2 regions of the Saccharothrix coeruleofusca genome follow, and region 2 is predicted to be linked to the other one. Evidence: riboswitches for the same ligand, from Rfam matches in the RefSeq annotation. Region 2 holds a riboswitch; the other holds the start of a gene.

Region 1 (3,359 bases), 750 kb from region 2:
CGACCTGGGGCGTCGATTGGGCCCGATGACGGTGCTGCAGCACCTGCGTCGGGGCAGTGCGGCGGCCTGGTGCGTGGCCAGGCTGCAGAGGCAACGCCGGGACGGCGTGGCCTAGCTCTGGGATCGACCTGGGGGCGGGCTCCTGAGCGGGAGCCCACCCGACGGGGACTCGACTCCCCGTGAAGCGGACCGCGAGCCGGGCTACTCTGGCGGTGTGCCCGGCAGCGTCTTCACCCCCCAGCGCGTCGCCATCACGGTCACCTGCGCCGCCTCGCTGGTCGTGTGCTGCGGTCTGGCCTGGTGGCAGTGGCAGCGCTTCTCCTCCGCCGGGGGCACCTTCCAGAACCTGGGCTACGTGCTCCAGTGGCCCCTCTTCGGACTCTTCCCGGCCTTCGTGGTGTGGCGCATCCGCAGGCTCGAAGCCCGCAAGGACGCCGAGCCGCCCGAGGCCGCGCCCGAGCCGGTCGTTACCGTGGACCCCGTCAGGACACCCGCGCGCGACGACGAGGACGACGAACTGGCGGCCTACAACCGCTACCTCGCCGAGCTGAACGCGCGGGACCAGCGCTGAGGCGAAGGCGGTCGGTGGAGCGATGAGCGGTGCGTTGGGCCGGTTCCGGTTCATGGCGTACGTGGTGGGCGTCGGACTGCTCGCCCTCGTGCTGGCCATGGTCGTCAAGTACGCGGGCGGCGAGCCGGGCCTGATGCGGGTCGTCGGCCCCGTGCACGGCTTCCTGTACGCGGTCTACCTGGTGCTCACCGTCGACCTGGCGCTCAAGGCGCGCTGGTCGATCAAGGGCACCGCGCTGGTGCTGCTGGCGGGCACCATCCCGTTCGTCTCCTTCTACGCCGAGCGCAAGGTGGTCGACAGCGTCCGGGCGGACCGCGCCCTGTGACCGACCCCGTGACGGACCCGGTGACCGGTTCGCGGTTGACCCCGCCGGTCGGGTCCGCCTAGCGTCTGGCGGGACGAACTGAACACGGCCGTCGACGTCGCGCGGGAGAGTCCCCACCAGGGGCGCCGAAGGAGCAACCCCTCCCCGGAATCTCTCAGGCCCAGCTACCGCCCGACGAAGGCAACTCTGGAAAGCAGGCGCCCCGGCGCGCCTCGCCCACGGTGCAAGCCGCGCGCTCGCGGCGAAGCTCTCAGGCTCATGACAGAGGGGGAGGCTCCCACGACGAGGAGTCCCCCGGTGAACCGTGTCATCCTTACGCACTGGCAGGCCGCCCCCACCCCGGCGGCGCTACCGCCATGCCCGCCACCAGGGAGGACCCGCCCCATGGAAAGCCGTCGGACGCCGCTGCACGCCGAGCACGAGGCGCTGGGCGCCCAGTTCACCGACTTCGCGGGCTGGCGGATGCCGCTGCGCTACGACAGCGAGCTGGCCGAGCACCGCGCGGTGCGCACCTCGGCGGGCCTGTTCGACCTGACCCACATGGGTGAGATCCTGGTCACCGGCGCGGAAGCGGGCGCGGCGCTGGACCACGCCCTGGTCGGCCACGCCTCCGCGATCGGCGTCGGCCGGGCCCGCTACACCATGATCTGCCGGCCCGACGGCGGCGTCCTGGACGACCTGATCGTCTACCGCACCGGCGAGACCGAGTACCTGGTGGTGGCCAACGCCGCCAACGCGGGCGTGGTGCACCGCGAGCTGGTGGCGCGGGCCGAGGGCTTCGCCGCCGAGGTGACCGACAAGTCCGCCGACTTCGCGCTGCTGGCCGTGCAGGGACCCGCCTCGACGGAGATCCTCGCCGGCCTGACCCCGACCGACCTAGCCGAGGTGAAGTACTACGCCTCCTACCCGACCACCGTGGCCGACCGGCCCGCGCTGCTGGCCCGCACCGGCTACACCGGCGAGGACGGCTTCGAGCTGTTCCTCGACCCGGCCGACGCGCCCGCCGTGTGGCGGGCGCTGCTGGCCGCGGGCGCGCCGCACGAGCTCAAGCCCGCCGGTCTGGGCTGCCGCGACACGCTGCGCCTGGAGGCCGGGATGCCGTTGTACGGCAACGAGCTGGGCGTGGACCGCACCCCGTTCCACGCGGGCCTGGGGCGCGTGGTGAAGCTGGACAAGCCCGGCGACTTCGTCGGCCGCGAGGCGCTGGCGAAGGTGGCCGAGCAGGGCGTGGACAGCGCGCTGGTCGGCCTGCGGACCGATTCGCGCCGCGCCCCCCGGCACGGCTACCCCGTGCTGGACGACTCGGGCGCGCCCGTGGGCGAGGTCACCAGCGGCGCGCTGTCGCCGACGCTGGGCTACTCGGTGGCCATGGCCTACGTCACCAAGGCCAACGCGGAGCCGGGCACCCGGCTCACCGTGGACGTCCGGGGCAGGCGCGAACCCGTCGAGGTCGTCGCACTGCCGTTCTACAAGCGCAAGTCGTAAAGGGAGACACGCCATGTCCGCGCACTTCAACACCTCCCTGGCGGAGTTCGACCCGGAGGTGGCCGAAGCGGTCGCCGCCGAGCTCTCCCGCCAGCAGAGCACGCTGGAGATGATCGCGTCGGAGAACTTCACCCCGGTGTCGGTGCTCCAGGCGCAGGGGTCGGTGCTGACCAACAAGTACGCCGAGGGCTACCCCGGCAGGCGCTACTACGGCGGCTGCGAGAACGTCGACGTGATCGAGCGGCTGGCGATCGCGCGGGTCAAGGAGCTGTTCGACGCGGGCTACGCCAACGTGCAGCCGCACTCGGGCGCGCAGGCCAACGCGTGCGCGATGTTCGCGCTGCTGCAGCCCGGCGACACCATCCTGGGCCTGGACCTGGCGCACGGCGGCCACCTGACCCACGGGATGCGGATCAACTTCTCCGGCAAGCTCTACAACGTGGTGCCCTACCACGTCTCCGACGAGGACGGCCGGGTCGACATGGCCGAGGTGGAGAAGCTGGCGCGGGAGCACCAGCCCCGGCTGATCGTGGCGGGCTGGTCGGCCTACCCCCGGCAGCTGGACTTCGCCGAGTTCCGCCGCATCGCCGACGAGGTCGGCGCGTACCTGATGGTCGACATGGCGCACTTCGCGGGCCTGGTGGCGGCCGGGCTGCACCCCAGCCCGATCCCGCACGCCCACGTGGTCACCACCACCACGCACAAGACCCTGGGCGGCCCGCGCGGCGGCGTGATCCTGACCAACGACGCGGACATCGCCAAGAAGGTCAACTCCGCGGTGTTCCCCGGCCAGCAGGGCGGGCCGCTGGAGCACGTGATCGCGGGCAAGGCGGTGGCGTTCAAGCACGCCGCGTCGCCGGAGTTCGCCGACCGCCAGCGCCGCACCGTGGAGGGCGCGAAGATCCTGGCCGAGCGGCTGTCGCGACCCGACGCCGCCGCGGCGGGGGTGAAGGTGCTCACCGGCGGCACGGACGTGCA
Region 2 (3,359 bases):
ACCCGACCTCGCCCTGGCAGCCCACCTCGGCCCCGGAGATGGACGCGTTCTCCTTGAACAGCACGCCCACCGCTCCCGCCGTGAGCAGGAACCGCACCACACCGTCGTCCGTCGCCCCCGGCACGAACCGCGCGTAGTAGTGCAGCACCGCGGGCACGATGCCCGCCGCGCCGTTCGTGGGCGCGGTGACCACGCGCCCGCCCGCCGCGTTCTCCTCGTTGACCGCCAGCGCGAACAGCGTCACCCAGTCCATCACGCGCAGCGGGTCGGTCGCGTAGTGCTCGCCCATCAGCCGCCGCCGCATGTCCGCCGCCCGCCGCCGGACCTTCAGCCCGCCGGGCAGCACGCCCTGCTCGGTGCACCCGCGTTCCACGCACTCCTGCATGACGTCCCAGATGTGCAGCAGCCCGGACCGCACCGACGCCTCGTCGCGCCAGGACAGCTCGTTGGCCAGCATGACCTCGCTGATCGGCAGCCCGGTCTCGCGGGTGCGGGCCAGCAGCTCGTCGCCGGTGCGGAACGGGTGGCGGACCGGGGTCGCGTCCGGTTTGATCCGGTCCGCCCCGGCGGCGTCCTCGTCCACCACGAACCCGCCGCCCACCGAGTAGTACACCGCGCGGTCCACCTCGGTGCCCGCGCTGAACGCGGCGAAGCTCATCCCGTTGGGGTGCAGCGGCAGCGACTTGCGCCGGTGCATCACCAGGTCGCGGTCCTCGGTGAACGGCACCTCGCGCTCGCCGCCGAGCAGCAGCCGCCCGGAGGACCTGATCCGCTCCACCCGCGCGCCCGCCGCCACCGGGTCGACCTCCTCGGGCCGGTGGCCCTCCAGGCCCAGCAGCACGGCCTTGGCGCTGCCGTGCCCGTGCCCGGTCGCGCCGAGCGAGCCGAACAGCTCGACGTGCACCCGGTCCACCGCCGCCAGCGGGCCGCGCGTGCGCAGCCGGTCGGCGAACATGGCCGCGGCGCGCATCGGGCCCACGGTGTGCGAGCTGGACGGGCCGATGCCGACGGTGAACAGGTCGAAGACGCTGATGGCCACGGCGTCAGTCCCCGGTCAGCTCGGCGTACCGGGCGGCGGTCAGCAGGCCCTCCGCCTCCTCCACGGCCACCTTGAACAGCCAGGCGCGGTACGGGTCGGCGTTGATCGCCGCCGGGTCGTCGACCACGGCCTGGTTGACCTCCACGACTTCGCCGCTGACCGGCGCGTACAGGTCGCTGACGGACTTGGTCGACTCCAGCTCGCCGCACACCTGCCCGGAGGTGACGCGGTCGCCGACCTCGGGCAGCTGCGCGAAGACGATGTCGCCCAGCGATTCGGCGGCGTAGGAGGTGATGCCGACGGGCACGGGGTCCTGGGTGCCCGGCGCCCAGTCGACCCACTCGTGCTCGGGGGTGTACAGCAGCTGATCGGGGTAGGTCACGGCAGCGCTCCTCAGGAGAAGTACGGGTTCCCCTGCTCTGTCCTGGGACCTGAGAGCTTCGCCGCGCGCGCGGCTTGCACCGTGGGTGCGCGCCGGGGCGCGCTTTCCAGAGTCGCCTCGCCCGGACGGTTCTCGGTGCCTGAGAGTGTGCGGGGTGCTTGCTCCTTCGGCGCTCCAGCTCGCCTGGAGGCTCTCCCGCCCGGGTTGCGGTGCCGGGTGGCACCACGGCCGATGTTCAGTTTGCCCTGATGGGCAGACGCTAGGTCCCCGCGTGCGCGGGTGTCAACGCGACCGACCTCCGCCGTTGTGCGGCCGGCACAACGCGGGTTCGTCCCGTTGGTGTTGGCCGCACGATGACACGGGTACCCCGCTCGCGGACCTTTGGCGTAACAGCAGCTGAAGGAGGCGACCGTGCGGATCGCAGTTCCCCGCGAGATCAAGAACCACGAGTACCGCGTCGCGCTGACCCCGGCGGGCGCCCACGAGCTGACCGCGCGCGGCCACCAGGTCTTCGTGGAGGCGGGTGCCGGCCTGGGGTCGGCCATCCCGGACGAGGAGTACCTCGCGGTGGGCGCGAAGGTGCTGGCCTCGGCCGAGGACGTGTGGGCCGAGGGCGAGCTGGTGCTCAAGGTCAAGGAGCCCATCGCCGAGGAGTACCCGCGGCTGCGCCGGGGGCAGGTGCTGTTCACCTACCTGCACCTGGCCGCCGACCGGCCGCTGACCAGGGCGCTGCTGGACGCGGGCACCACGGCCATCGCCTACGAGACCGTGCAGACGCCCGGCGGGGCGCTGCCGCTGCTGGCGCCGATGTCCGAGGTGGCGGGCCGCCTCGCGCCCCAGGTCGGCGCGTTCTCGCTGATGAGGCCCTCCGGTGGCCGGGGTGTGCTGCCCGGTGGCGTGCCCGGTGTGCACCCGGCGCGGGTGGTGGTGATCGGCGGTGGCGTGGCGGGGCTGAACGCCGCCGTGATCGCCTCCGGCATGGGCGCGGACGTGGAGGTCCTGGACACCAACGTCGACCGGCTGCGCCAGATCGACGCGCAGCACCGGGGCAGGCTGCGCACGGTGACCTCCACCCGCTACGCCGTCGAGCAGGCGGTGCGCGAGGCCGACCTGGTGATCGGCGCGGTGCTGGTGCCCGGCGCGAAGGCGCCCAAGCTGGTCGGCAACGAGCTGGTGGCCGACATGAAGCCCGGTTCGGTGCTCGTGGACATCGCGATCGACCAGGGCGGCTGCTTCGCCGACTCGCGGCCGACCACCCACGACGACCCGACCTACCAGGTGCACGGCTCGGTCTTCTACTGCGTGGCGAACATGCCGGGGGCGGTGCCGCGCACCTCGACGTTCGCGCTGACCAACGTGACGCTGCCGTACGCGGTGGCGCTGGCGGACCGGGGCTGGCGGGAGGCGCTGCGCGCGGACGCGGCGCTGGCGCTGGGCCTGAACGCGCACGACGGCGCGCTGACGAACCTGCCGGTGGCGCAGGCGCACGGCATGGCGCACACGCCGGTCGAGCTCTGAGGAACGACGCCTGAGGAACGACCCCCGAGGAACGAGGCCGGGGAACGACACGAGGGGCGTGCCCACCGCGGTGGGCACGCCCCTCGTCGTGAAAAGGCGACCCGCTCAACCAGCCTGGGGGTCACTGGGAGCGGGTCGCAGTGCAATCCTAGCGGGCCAGGGGCCATCCTGCCCAGCGGCCCACCGGACCGGCCCACCTCTCGCCGCCGCGACACCCACGCACAGTGATCGCGCCGTCAAGCTAACGAGTGAATGTCCTAGCTGCGGTTAAGACGGCGCACCGGGCCGGCCGATGGTCCAAGTGGGACGCCACGAGCACGCGGAGCTACCGGCGTCCCCTCAAAGCCCGCCGCACCCCCTGATCGGAGCGCACATGGCTGAATCGCAGGGCTGGATCGCCTGCCACGACCCGTTCGGGCG

What was found. Region 2 has a riboswitch for glycine ahead of gcvH (glycine cleavage system protein GcvH). Riboswitches for the same ligand answer to the same signal wherever they lie in the genome.
Region 1: linked by a shared signal. The riboswitch ahead of gcvT (glycine cleavage system aminomethyltransferase GcvT) and the one ahead of gcvH (glycine cleavage system protein GcvH) in region 2 are both predicted to bind glycine.

The regions. Positions count from the first base shown of each region.
Region 1 covers NZ_JAGINV010000001.1:4,933,421-4,936,779, reverse strand. The annotation lists gene JOF41_RS22020 (helix-turn-helix transcriptional regulator) at 1-115, shown strand, start outside; gene JOF41_RS22015 (hypothetical protein) at 215-571, shown strand; gene JOF41_RS22010 (DUF3817 domain-containing protein) at 594-896, shown strand; glycine riboswitch at 989-1,076, shown strand; glycine riboswitch at 1,078-1,168, shown strand; gene gcvT (glycine cleavage system aminomethyltransferase GcvT) at 1,281-2,381, shown strand; gene glyA (serine hydroxymethyltransferase) at 2,395-3,359, shown strand, end outside.
Region 2 covers NZ_JAGINV010000001.1:5,684,804-5,688,162, forward strand. The annotation lists gene JOF41_RS25665 (L-serine ammonia-lyase) at 1-1,039, opposite strand, end outside; gene gcvH (glycine cleavage system protein GcvH) at 1,044-1,421, opposite strand; glycine riboswitch at 1,538-1,629, opposite strand; gene ald (alanine dehydrogenase) at 1,833-2,939, shown strand; gene JOF41_RS25680 (hypothetical protein) at 3,313-3,359, shown strand, end outside.